DNA from 3 places in the Cytobacillus sp. ABV4_503 genome. Region 2 is predicted to be linked to each of the others. Evidence: riboswitches for the same ligand, from Rfam matches in the RefSeq annotation. Region 2 holds a riboswitch; each other region holds the start of a gene.
The links. Region 2 has a riboswitch for thiamine pyrophosphate ahead of ACXAD1_RS01090 (thiamine phosphate synthase). Riboswitches for the same ligand answer to the same signal wherever they lie in the genome.

Region 1 (4,250 bases), 1.0 Mb from region 2:
AACTGATAATTGTATCATTTCCTGGCACTCTCCCGTGACTTCCATTTAATCAGCAAACGTTCAGCCAGTAATATTCCTCCAAAAAACAGCAAGCTTAACAGCATAATGGTAAAAATGGCAACAAAAACACGGTCCGTCCTAAATGAAGAAGAGGCTAAAGTCATATAAACACCTATTCCTGCTTTAGCTCCGAGCCATTCGGATATTACAGCACCCATCACACTATAGGTTGCGGAGATTTTTAGCCCTGAAAATAAAGAAGGAAGGGAATAGGGAAGCTCCAGCTTCCAAAAAAGCTGACCTTTGCTGGCACCTGCCATCAGCATATAATGCCTAAGTTCTCCGGGGGTTTGGCGAAAGCCGTCCAATGCAGCAACTGTAATGGGGAAGAAACAAACCAGCGTGATGACAATCAGCTTTGGAAGTATCCCGAAACCAAACCATACAACCAGCAAAGGAGCCAGTACAATTATAGGCACATTCTGTGAAAGTATGAGGAGAGGGTAAACCGACTCCCTTATAAAAGGCAATAAGTGCAGAATAACAGCTGTGAGTAATCCTATGACGGCGCCAATGAGAAATCCCAATAGGGAAAGCATGACTGTCGATTGAAGATGAAGGCGGAAGCCCTCCCAGCCCGAAATCGCTTCATGAACGATATCTGTCGGCGGAGGCAGGAGCCATGCAGGAACTTCTGCCAGATTTACTGCCAATTCCCAAAGAATGAATAAAAGAAGGAGAACCGCAGCCGGCCTCCATCCTTTTCTGAATACATTTATCATGAACGGTATTTCTCCGTTAAATCACTCATTTCAATACCGTCCGGCTGATATAGAACCTTAACCTGTGAAATTACATTGCTGCTTCCTTTTTCAATCATTTTTCTGTTCATATCGGCTATGATTTTTAATAAATGGTCTAAATCGCCTTCCATCGTGGTTTCTAGGGGATGCACCTCGTGCTTAACACCAGATTGCTGAATAACATTAATTGCTTCATCAACGTAAGGTATAACATTTTCCCCATCTTTTGTTTTCGGTATGATCTGAATGCTTACAAGTGCGTTTGCCATAGTTGAACTCTCCTTATTCCGGCAGGAAGTCATTTGTAAATGCTTTGCCGGCATCTAATTCTTTATCTAATAGACCATTATCATGCATCCAGTCTGCATAGTTTTCCCAGACTGCAAGCTTTTGTTCACCCCATCTTGGAGCATCATCCTGATAGCGGGGGGATAGCCATTCCTGGCTCTTTTTGACCAATTCGCTGTCAAGGTCCGGAGCATTTTTTAACAAAATATCTGCTGCTTCGCCAGGCTGATCGATTGCAAATTCATAACCTCTGGATGCTGCTTTTACAAATGCTTTGACAGTATCCGGGTCATCTGCAATCATTTTTTCGCTGGTTGCGAGAACGGGCGTGTAGTAATCCAGTTTTTTTGAGTAGTCGGTAAGGTAGACCATATTAATCTTTTCCCCCCGAAGTTCTGCTTCTACACCTGTCCATCCGTAATAAATCCATGCGAAGTCTATATCTCTTTTAACAGCTGTGAAAAAGTCAGCATCTCCCATGTTAACAATTGAGACATTATCAACATTGGCGTTTTCCTTCTTCATTAGGGAATCTATTACAGATTTTTCTACAGGAGCTCCCCAGCCGCCATAAGTTTTTCCTTCAAAGTCTTTCGGCGATTTAATGTTTTTTTCAGCAGGGGATGCAAAACCGGAAGTATTATGCTGTATTACAGCTGCTATTGATACAAGGGGAACTCCCTGTACACGGGCTTCCGTGATGCTTTCCTGATAGCTGACACCGAAATCAGCCTTGCCTGATGCAGTCAATTGATCTGCACCTGCTTCACCTGGCATTATAATTTCGACATCGAGCCCTTCTTCTTTAAAATATCCTTTGTCCTTTGCGGCATATAAGCCGGTATGATTGGTATTGGGTGTCCAATCCAATACAACAGTAACTTTTTTCAAATCTTGTTTGCTGTCTGCATCTTTGCTTCCAGTCTGATTATCCGCTCCATTGCCGGCACAGCCTGAAAGAAACAGAAGTGAACAGATAGCCGCAATCCACTTTTTCATAAATAATCCTCCTAAAACCTTTATGTAATAAGGAAAGTTAATGATAGTCTGCCCTGAAAAATAAAAACGCCCCGGTATAAACCAGGGCGCATATAAAAACATTTAGTATGTTTAAGAATATGTTCCCTACGCTGCTATGAGCCAGATCAGGTTCAAAGGGTCAGCATCTTAATGATGAAGTCTCAACCGGCATACCGGTTCCCCTACATTTCCTGCTATTTAATTTTGACAGCATAAATACTTTCCATCATTATTATAGCAAATAATATCAAAATGGACAGAAAATAATTATTTCATCTCTATCGTCCTGCTTTCTTTCCAGATTTTGAATTTTTCAAGTTCACCTGTAATTTGGCTAACGGCAAAACCAAGTACTGCTGCATCATCTAAAATTCCCATTCCTATTAAAAAGTCAGGAACAAGGTCTATAGGGGAAACAAAGTATAGGACGGAAGCAATAATAAAGATAACCGATTTTCTTGAAATATGCCGGTAATCGCCTTTAGACCATGCCTTAACCAAATCGATCAGAAGCTGAAACTTTTCCCATATATCACTTAATGAAGATTTATTTTTATCTGCTTTAAGTGTAGCCTTTCTTAGCAGTACTTTTGTTTTTTCAGGGTCTTCCGCATAACGTTTGGCCCTGGCAGAAAATTTTTTATAGCCGTCCTTATAATCTTTCGTTTCTATTTCAGGCATAGCTATCACTCCTATATTTGATAATTCGCATAAACAGTTATAATCTAGTATTTACCGCATACCTGACATGACATAAACATTTCACCGGGAGAAATAAATGGAAATCAAATTTAACCTGTGACAAAACCTTATTGGGGGCTGATATCTATGCTTGAGAAATGGCTTCAGGAATCAAATTATACAGTAATATTAACTGGAGCAGGAATGTCGACGGAAAGCGGACTTCCTGATTTCAGGTCTGCCAATAATGGATTATGGAATGGGAAAGATCCTGGAAAAATAGCCAGTACAGAAGCATTAAATGAAAATGTGAACGAGTTTATTGAATTTTATCGGCACAGGGTAATCGGGCTTAAGGAGTGCAATCCCCATAAAGGGCACTATATTCTTGCAGATTGGGAAAAGAGAGATATTATTAAGAGCATTATCACCCAGAATGTGGATGGATTTCATGGACTGGCGGGAAGTAAAAAAGTATCAGAGCTCCATGGGAATTTGCAGACACTCCATTGCCAGAAGTGTAAAAAAGAGTTCCCGAGCGAAGGGTATTTGCATGGACAATTCCAATGTAATTGCGGTGGTGTGCTCCGTCCTTCAGTAGTTCTGTTTGGGGAAATGCTTCCTGAGGAGGCTTTAGATTTCGCAGAAGATGAAACAGAAAAGGCAGAACTTTTTATTGTTCTGGGATCATCCTTGAATGTAACACCTGCAAATCAGTTTCCGCTGATTGCCAAACAAAACGGGGCAAAACTGGTGATTATTAATTTGGAACCTACGGACTTCGATATTTATGCTGATGAAGTGATCCATAACCGCAAAATTGGTGAAGTATTAGAAGATCTTGATAGAGTCTTTAATAGTGAAAAAACGTGAATTCATAAAAATAGCTGCCATGCTATGATTTTTTAAGTCAATCTACTATAATGGACAATGAACATGATTGCTACTGCCCATGCGATATGATATATAAGGAGTGTTCAGCATGTTATCAAACATCGGTATTCCAGGTTTAATTCTCATCCTGGTTCTGGCTCTTATTATTTTTGGTCCTAAAAAACTTCCTGAAATAGGGAGAGCATTTGGGGAGACCTTAAAAGAATTTAAGAAATCTACCCGTGAACTCACAAAAGATGATGACGATGATAAAAGGAAATAAGATTATTCAATAGGTTTAGAACCGGCTTTGAAGACAATTTAGTCTCGAAGCCGGTTTTTTTATTTTCTGACATCCAGAGAGATTGAATGGGTATATAAAAGAGAGAAAAGAAAAAGTGGTTGACTGACATGTATATACAAGATAGAATGAAAGCGTAAACAGTTCATGTATATACAAGTCGAATTCTGTTAATTGGATATATTTGTAAAGTTAGAGAACAATAAACAAAAACCTTATAACTGTTTTTTTCTTTTATATGAAAACGGTAACAGGAGGAGAGCGAAGAATGGCTACAAATAAAG
Region 2 (4,250 bases):
CCTACAATCAAAGCGTGTTTTTCCCTCAGCTTTTTCTGTCCTTCTTTGCCAATCGCAGGAAATAATATCTGGCGGGAGTATCGCTGATTCAACTAAAAACCATTCCTTCCGCCGGGCTGCTTGCTGATGCATAACGCTTTTGGGGCATCCGGCCAGCTTCATAGCCCAGCCTTCCTGCTTCAATGGCGAGTTTCATTGCTTTTGCCATTTTAACAGGATCATCGGCAGAGGAGACAGCCGTATTTAATAACACACCATCTGCTCCCAGCTCCATTGCCAATGCCGCATCTGCCGGGCTCCCAATTCCAGCATCCACAATAATCGGAACAGCAGCCTGCTCTGTAATAAATTGAAGATTAATAGGATTAATGATTCCCTGCCCTGAACCAATTGGCGAAGCACATGGCATGACCGCATGGCAGCCTATTTCTTCTAGTTTTCGGGCAAGGACGACATCATCAGAGGTATAAGGAAGAACAATAAATCCCTCGTCTAATAGAATCTCCGCTGCTTTTATTGTTTCTATTGGATCGGGAAGAAGTGTTTTGCTGCATCCAATAACCTCAACCTTAATCATGTCGCAGAGCCCGGAAGCTTTGGATAGCCTTGCTATTCGAACAGCCTCCTCAGCTGTACTTGCTCCTGCCGTATTTGGGAGTAATTTATATTTCTTTAAATCCAGCTTTTCCAAAAAGTTGGGCTGGTTCGCTTCAAAAATGTTCATACGGCGTACTGCAAACGTAAGCACCTCTGCTTCCGAAGCTTCTACAGCTTCCCTTTGCACATCAAAGCTTGGATATTTTCCTGTTCCGAGCAGCAGCCGTGAATTAAATTCATAGGGTCCAATTTTCAACAAATCATCCGCCTCCTACAAAGTGTACAATTTCGATTCGATCCCCGTCTGTCAGTATGGTTTCAGCATGTGTGGAATTATCCAAAATGTTCTGGTTTAGCTCGACAATGACTACCTTTTGCTCCAAATGAAAGTGCTCGAGCAGGCGTGAAACAGAATTAACTGTTTCCGGTAGCACAATAGCATCTCCGTTAATGACAATATTCATAAAAGCACCCCTTTTGACGAATGGACTAAACATTCAAGGCGGGACAGCTCAAATGGATTAGGCTGCTCCGTTTTGCCTTCCATGATGTCTGCCATCAGTTCTCCTGTTGCCGGGGCAAGGAGGATCCCATTCCGAAAATGCCCAGCTGCAATGTATAACCCTTCACATGCTGGATGTTGTCCCAAAAAAGGCTGCCCATCAGCCGATTGCGGACGAATTCCTGTCCAGGCGCCTTCCCATTCCGCATTCGCGATGACAGGAACCAGGTTTTGAGCCTTTTCCATCAGCAAGGATATTCCCTCAAAGGTCACCTTCTCATCAAATGAATTTACCTTAACCGTCGCTCCAACTACCAGCCTCCCGGATTGCTTTGGAACGATATAGCATCCATGTGAAAAGATCGTCCCCTGTACAAGCGGTTTTTCAACCTTGACCGAGAAGCACTCGCCTTTAACCGGAATAATGGGCAGCGAAAGGCCCGTTCTTTCAAGAAGCTCCCTGCTCCAGACCCCGGAAGCAACAATAACGGAATCTGCCAGAAGTTCTCCCAGGCTGGTTCTGACTCCATAAACCTTTTTATCTTTTAAAATAAAATCTGATACATGTGTATACTCATATATTTCTGCGCCGAGGGCTATTGAAGCTTTTGCAAAGGCAAGGGACAATTCATATGCCTGTACTTGTCCGTCATTCGGTATATACATGGCCCCCCTCAATTTATTTGATACGAATGGTTCACGTTTGATCAGGTCATCGATCGAAAACCATTCGGCCTGCTCACCCGCTTTTTGCTGGCTTTCTATCAAGCTTTTTAATGCCAGCTCCTCTTCTTTATTAGCCGCCACTTTATATACACCCTTATTTTGATAGCCAATATGCACTTGAGATAAATCTTCCAGTTCAGGAATCAGGCTCTGATACATGGAGCGGCTTTTGCATGCCAGCTGGAATAGCGGGCCGTCTTCTGTCAGTTCCGTTTGGGCTCCTAAAATTCCAGCTGCCGCTCCGGAAGCCTTGCCGGCTATTTTTCCCTTATCCAAAACGGCCACTTTATACCCTCTTTTAGCCAGTTGAAAAGCAATGGAGCTACCGTTAATGCCGCCGCCAACTATAACGGCGTCAAATATTTTCCTCATCATTTCCCCTCCTCATCTAACTTATTTAAAAAGAGCTTTGCTGCCTCTGCAGGGTCCTTTGCCTGCAAAATCCCTGACATTACAGCAATGCCATCTGCCCCCGCCTCCAAAACCTCTGGGACTTTTTCTGGTTTAATGCCTCCAATTGCCAATACCGGAATTTCTACTGCCTTTTTGAGAGCCTCCAGTGACCCAGTGCCCCTTGGCGGAGCTCCCTTCTTAGAATCGGTTTCAAATATGTGTCCAAACAGGATATAACCAGCTCCCTGTTTTGCAGCCTCTTCTGCTTCTTCAAGAGAATGTACGGAACATCCGATGGGTATATCTGGAAAATTCATTTTGACAACATGGACTGGAAGGCTGTGAAAAGCAAGATGTACACCTGCCTTACATGTCCATGCAACATCCACCCGATCATTTATAACAATTTTATGAATGGGGACTCCCTCATTACAAAGCAGCTCAATTCCTTCATATAGCTCCCTTGCGGTTCGATGTTTTTCCCTCAAGTGGAACTTATCTGCAAAGGGTTCCACTTCACCTGCTATTTCAGCAAAGGCCTCTAGAGAAAGCTTTCCATCTGATATAACATGCAGCTGTTTTTTCATTGCGGATGCTCCCGTGCTATTTTTAGATTTTGTGCAAATAAAAAACCACCTTCTAAATAGAAAGCGGCGGTATGGGGCCTTGGAATTCAGACCCGATACTCCACTTCCCTACGCTGGCATGCCAGATCAGGTTCCAAGGGTCTTAAAGCTTTTGCTTTAATCTCAGCCTGCAAACAGGCACCCCCAGCGGATTTAATTTCTATTAAACTATAAAAAGACTACTGATAAATGTTTCCCCCGGCTTTATTAAATTCCTCAGCTTTTTCTTCCAGTCCCTTCTTTATCGCTTCATTTGTTTCAAGCTGATGTTCTTTTGCATAATTCCGGATATCCTGAGAAATTCTCATACTGCAAAACTTTGGCCCGCACATGGAACAAAAATGAGCTGTTTTTGCACCTTCAGCCGGCAGTGTTTCATCATGAAATTCCAAAGCACGCTCAGGATCCAAAGAAAGATTAAATTGATCTCTCCAGCGAAATTCAAAACGGGCTTTTGACAGGGCATCATCCCTTTTTTGCGCTCCAGGATGTCCCTTTGCCAGATCTGCAGCATGAGCGGCAATTTTATACGTGATGACACCCTCGCGCACATCGTTTCTATTTGGCAAACCCAAATGTTCTTTAGGTGTAACATAGCAAAGCATTGCCGTACCATACCAGCCTATCATGGCAGCCCCGATTGCAGAGGTAATATGGTCATAGCCCGGAGCTATATCAGTCGTAAGGGGTCCGAGTGTGTAGAATGGTGCTTCTTTACAGATTTCCAATTGTTTATCCATATTCTCTTTGATTAAATGCATTGGAACATGGCCAGGTCCCTCGACCATTACCTGGACATCATGTTCCCAGGCAATTTTCGTCAGCTCTCCAAGTGTTTCGAGCTCTGCAAATTGAGCCTCGTCATTTGCATCTGCAATCGATCCCGGCCTCAGTCCATCCCCCAGGGAGAAGGCCACATCATAAGCTTTCATGATCTCGCAAATTTCTTCAAAGTGCGTATATAAAAAGTTCTCTTTATGATGATGCAGGCACCATTGAGCCATAATGGATCCGCCTCTCGACACAATTCCGGTCAAGCGTTTTGCCGACAGCGGCACATACCTCAAAAGGACACCTGCATGAATGGTAAAATAGTCAACCCCCTGCTCTGCTTGTTCGATTAGGGTATCCCTGTATACTTCCCACGTAAGATCCTCGGCAATGCCATTAACCTTTTCAAGGGCCTGATAAATGGGAACAGTACCGACCGGAACGGCAGAGTTTCTGATAATCCATTCGCGTGTAGTATGAATATTTTTGCCTGTAGACAGATCCATAATTGTATCCGCTCCCCATCGGGTAGCCCAGGTCATTTTCTCTACCTCTTCTTCAATTGAGGATGAAACAGCCGAGTTACCAATATTCGCATTAATTTTTACATGGAAATTTCTTCCGATAATCATTGG
Region 3 (4,250 bases), 770 kb from region 2:
AGCTCTTTTCCTATAGGAAAGCTGTTTAATGCACCAGTTTTTGCAAGACTCTCACTGAGCCATTTCCCCAGCAATCCGGCAAGCAAAGCGCCGCTAATCAGTCTCACGAAAAACATGGCAGCTACATAACCGGGTGAGAGGGCTGCATAGCCTGAAATGAAATAGCCCCAAATAAAGCTTGTAACAGAAGAGCCCATGCCGGCAGCAATTAAAACCCATGTCCGGTAGTTGTTCCATTTTGTTGCCGCAAACACCGCCTCTGCTCCAATCCCCTGTATCATGCCTGAAAGAATCAGGCGAGGGCCTACTGCATTGCCAATCATGACCTCAATGGCTGCAGCGACGGTTTCCGATAAAAAGGCGGCTCCGGGTTTTCTGATTATGTACGCTGCGATGATTGAAACAATAAACCAAATGCCAAAAATCAGATCATAGCCGATTAAGCCAAACATCCCATATAACACGTTCCCAAATTGCATGAACACCAGGTATACAACTGCAAACACAACAGCGAGTACAGACAGGACAATGACCTCACGAAGTTTCCATTTTTCGAGCATATTACACAGCCCCCTTCTTGGAAGGACTGTTCGCAGACATATTCACTGTCATGACAATATGAGTAGAATCGCTTTTCTTACAGCTTTGGAATGCATCTTCCAGCGTTTTAAAAACAGCATGTGCATCTCCATCTAATCTTGAAGCATAATGGACACCTTCAGTAAATGTTCCCTGATCCTTTGCGAGCTCGACCTGCTCCATAATGACGTTCATGTATGAAGGAATCCCCATCGGATACAGTGCGAACTGTACAGCGACTTCCTGGCTGATTCCAGCAGATTTATTTTCATTCGCCTTCTCTTCATTTTCAGCAAGATAAGCATCTCCGGCAGTATCCCCAGGGCAGCCATTTGAAAATGTGCCGTTAAATACCACATGATCACCATGCTTAGCAGCTTCAAGATAAATAGCTTTGACCACATCAAAAACATGAATGGATCTGCCGCGCACACAAGTGCTCACATCATCTGTTTCCATCCATACCTTGCTTGTATCCACTTCTTTTAGAGCAGATAAAATAACATCCACAAACCTGTCAGTCATTGGATAAATCGAAAACCTGCACCCTGTAATCTCACTTGTTCCGCATAGAAAATTTTCCTGCATCTTTCCATCCTCCTAGTTTAGTTTTCATGAAAGGCTATTTTCGCAAGGTTTGTTGCTTTTTGTATATGATTTACTGAGTTGATTGTAGCGGAAGGTGCGAGACTCCTGCGGGAGTAGCGGGACAGGTGAGACCCCGCAGACGCGCAGCGTCGAGGAGGCTCACCGCCCGCCCCGCGGAAAGCGAGCAGCCTGGAGCGGAAATCAACGGACAATATTAATAAGCGAAAAACAACAATTTACACGAAAAGAGCCTAATGAAAATAAAAAACTGCATTCCCATAAGGAAATGCAGTTGAATGATATCAATACACTAGAAATGATAGCCGTTCACCTGCACTTCCCCACGCTGGTATTATCCAGATCGGGTGATAAGAGTCAGAACGGATTGTTCTTCTCAGCCAAAAAGCTCCCCTAGTGCAAAATAAGATATGCAGTTTTTATTGACTCCATCTTAATACGGAGCATCCAAATTGTAAATGACTAATTTATAATTCTTTAAATCATTTGATCTATGAAAACAGACAAACGCCTTCACTAACACAGAAAAGCTATAAAAAATTTCTGCATTGTCCATGTCATGTTCTATTCCAATCCTTCCCTTCATAAAAGTGTAATAGGACAATTTTACACCGAGAAGAGGGGGGCAAATTGGATGATATACAGAATGCTTGCTTTAAATATTGACGGAACACTACTCCAATCAAATGGAAGACTTCATAAATCAACAAAAGAAGCCATTGAATATGTGCAGCAAAAAGGAATTTATGTAACACTTGTCACATCTAGAAGTTTTCCATCCGCGAAAAAAGCGGCCAAAGCATTGAAAATCAATTCTTTACTGGTCACACACAGGGGGGCTTATATTGCAGCTTCTCAGGAAAAGCCGATATATGTAAAAAGGATACAGGAAGATGAAACGTATGAAATCGTGCGCCTGCTTGAAGGCTTTACCTGTCAAATCAGGCTGGTGCACGAAAAATATTCCCTTGCCAACAAAACCAAGCTAAATACCAATATGCTTGCTAAAACGGTTTTTACAACCGGGGATCCCATTTTTTACTCGCAGCAATTTGTGGATTCATTAAGTGACACCATTCTAGATGAGCCGGTCACGCCGCCAAAAATTGAAGTGTATTTTGAAGATAAAGGAGACCTTGAGGATGCCAAGGCAGCCATTAGGGGCATGTTTGAAAATGTAGAAGTCATTAAGCTGGGTGATCTGCGGATGGATATCGTTCCTGCCGGAGTTTCAAAGCTGAATGGTTTGCTTTATTTATGTGAACATCTCGGAATATCCCGAAACCAAATGGTCGTTATAGGCGATTCGGCAGATGACCTGGAAATGATTGAAGCCGCCGGTCTCGGTGTGGCTATGGGAAATGCCCCTGCAGAAGTAAAAAAAGCAGCCGACTGGCTGACCCGATCCAATAACCAGAACGGGGTAAGCTACATGGTTAAAGAACATTTCCGGAAGCAGCATCCAATTGATTTTCTGAAGAAAATGAATCTATTAAAATAAAATCAATGAAAGAGAGTTCGATTAGGTAATCGGCTCTTTTTTTGCTTTGTGAAATTGCCAAAGGAGAAAGGAAGAAGAACCATAAATAATATAAGCAATCCATTAGGAATCATTCCGCCTATATTGACCTTGTTTCCCCATTTCTGTACACTAAAAGAAGTTTGTCAACATGAAAAATAGACACTTTACAGCTGCCGTCAAAAAAAGACATCGGCACATTTAATATATTTACTAAAAAAGGTGATCGATTTGAACATTTCAATTTTAGGTATACAGGATGAACGGTTCCATCGGCCGCTCCGGCTGATCGGGAACCTCTTTTTTGAAGAATGTGCAGTGTTGATGGGTGAGAATGCTGCAGCTGATTTGACAATTAATTTTCAGCTTGAACATGGAAAGCACATTAAGGCCATTGCAGAGCTTTCTGATAAAGATGGAAAGAATCTTTCAGCGAATTTTGAGAAGGAATTCGTTCCGGCTGAGTCAGAAAAAGAGAATTTCAAACAAATAAAAAATGCAGTATCCCATGTATATCTGACTGTTTTGCAGGACTGGACAGGCATTACCCAGAAGTGGGGAATTCTGACTGGGGTACGTCCCACAAAATTGCTTCACCGTGCTATACAGCATCAGACACCTCTCCATGAAGCCCATCAGCAGCTGAAGGAAGAGTATTTGATTACAGATGAAAAAATCCAGCTTATGCAGAATATTGTAAACAGGCAGCTTGCTGTCGTACCGGATCTTTATGACTTAAAAAATGAAGTCAGTATATATATTGGCATTCCATTCTGCCCGACAAAATGTGCGTACTGCACTTTTCCTGCATATGCGATTAATGGCAGGCAGGGTTCTGTCAACTCGTTCCTTGGCGGCCTGCATTTTGAAATGCGCAAAATTGGCGAGTGGCTGAAAGAAAATGATGTGAAAATTACTACTGTCTACTATGGAGGAGGGACTCCGACAAGCATTACGGCGGAAGAGATGGATATGCTTTATGAGGAAATGTATGACTCTTTTCCAGATGTAGAAAACATACGGGAGGTCACTGTGGAAGCTGGCCGTCCGGATACAATCACACCTGAAAAGCTTGAGGTGCTGAAAAAATGGAATATTGACCGAATCAGCATCAATCCTCAGTCCTATATTCAGGAGACCCTGAAAGCCATTGGCCGCCACCATACAGTGGAAGAAACCGTGGATAAGTTCCATTTGGCTCGCAATATGGGAATGAATAACATCAATATGGATCTGATTATCGGACTTCCTGGAGAAGGTGTGCCGGAATTTTCGCATACTTTGGATGAAACTGAGAAATTAATGCCGGAATCCCTGACTGTTCATACTTTATCCTTTAAACGAGCTTCGGAAATGACGAAGAACAAGCAAAAATATAAAGTTGCCGGGCGGGAAGAAATTGAAAAAATGATGGACATGGCTGAGGATTGGACAAGAGGGCATAATTACCATCCTTATTATCTTTACCGTCAGAAAAATATTCTCGGCAATCTTGAAAATGTCGGCTATGCCCTTCCGAATCAGGAAAGCATCTATAACATCATGA

Region 1: another riboswitch for thiamine pyrophosphate. It lies ahead of ACXAD1_RS06390 (ABC transporter substrate-binding protein); the one in region 2 lies ahead of ACXAD1_RS01090 (thiamine phosphate synthase).
Region 3: another riboswitch for thiamine pyrophosphate. It lies ahead of ACXAD1_RS05090 (YkoF family thiamine/hydroxymethylpyrimidine-binding protein); the one in region 2 lies ahead of ACXAD1_RS01090 (thiamine phosphate synthase).

Annotation. Positions count from the first base shown of each region.
Region 1 is NZ_JBSWTH010000001.1:1,245,807-1,250,056, forward strand. It holds gene ACXAD1_RS06375 (ABC transporter ATP-binding protein) at 1-18, opposite strand, end outside; gene ACXAD1_RS06380 (ABC transporter permease) at 15-782, opposite strand; gene ACXAD1_RS06385 (thiamine-binding protein) at 779-1,072, opposite strand; gene ACXAD1_RS06390 (ABC transporter substrate-binding protein) at 1,086-2,090, opposite strand; TPP riboswitch at 2,197-2,305, opposite strand; gene ACXAD1_RS06395 (YkvA family protein) at 2,379-2,792, opposite strand; gene ACXAD1_RS06400 (NAD-dependent deacylase) at 2,940-3,665, shown strand; gene tatA (twin-arginine translocase TatA/TatE family subunit) at 3,775-3,948, shown strand; gene treP (PTS system trehalose-specific EIIBC component) at 4,235-4,250, shown strand, end outside.
Region 2 is NZ_JBSWTH010000001.1:214,175-218,424, reverse strand. It holds gene ACXAD1_RS01110 (MoeB/ThiF family adenylyltransferase) at 1-92, opposite strand, end outside; gene ACXAD1_RS01105 (thiazole synthase) at 89-856, opposite strand; gene thiS (sulfur carrier protein ThiS) at 858-1,061, opposite strand; gene thiO (glycine oxidase ThiO) at 1,058-2,197, opposite strand; gene ACXAD1_RS01090 (thiamine phosphate synthase) at 2,197-2,805, opposite strand; TPP riboswitch at 2,894-3,000, opposite strand; gene thiC (phosphomethylpyrimidine synthase ThiC) at 3,024-4,250, opposite strand, start outside.
Region 3 is NZ_JBSWTH010000001.1:983,522-987,771, forward strand. It holds gene ACXAD1_RS05085 (ECF transporter S component) at 1-560, opposite strand, end outside; gene ACXAD1_RS05090 (YkoF family thiamine/hydroxymethylpyrimidine-binding protein) at 562-1,167, opposite strand; TPP riboswitch at 1,489-1,590, opposite strand; gene ACXAD1_RS05095 (Cof-type HAD-IIB family hydrolase) at 1,820-2,686, shown strand; gene ACXAD1_RS05100 (coproporphyrinogen III oxidase) at 2,936-4,250, shown strand, end outside.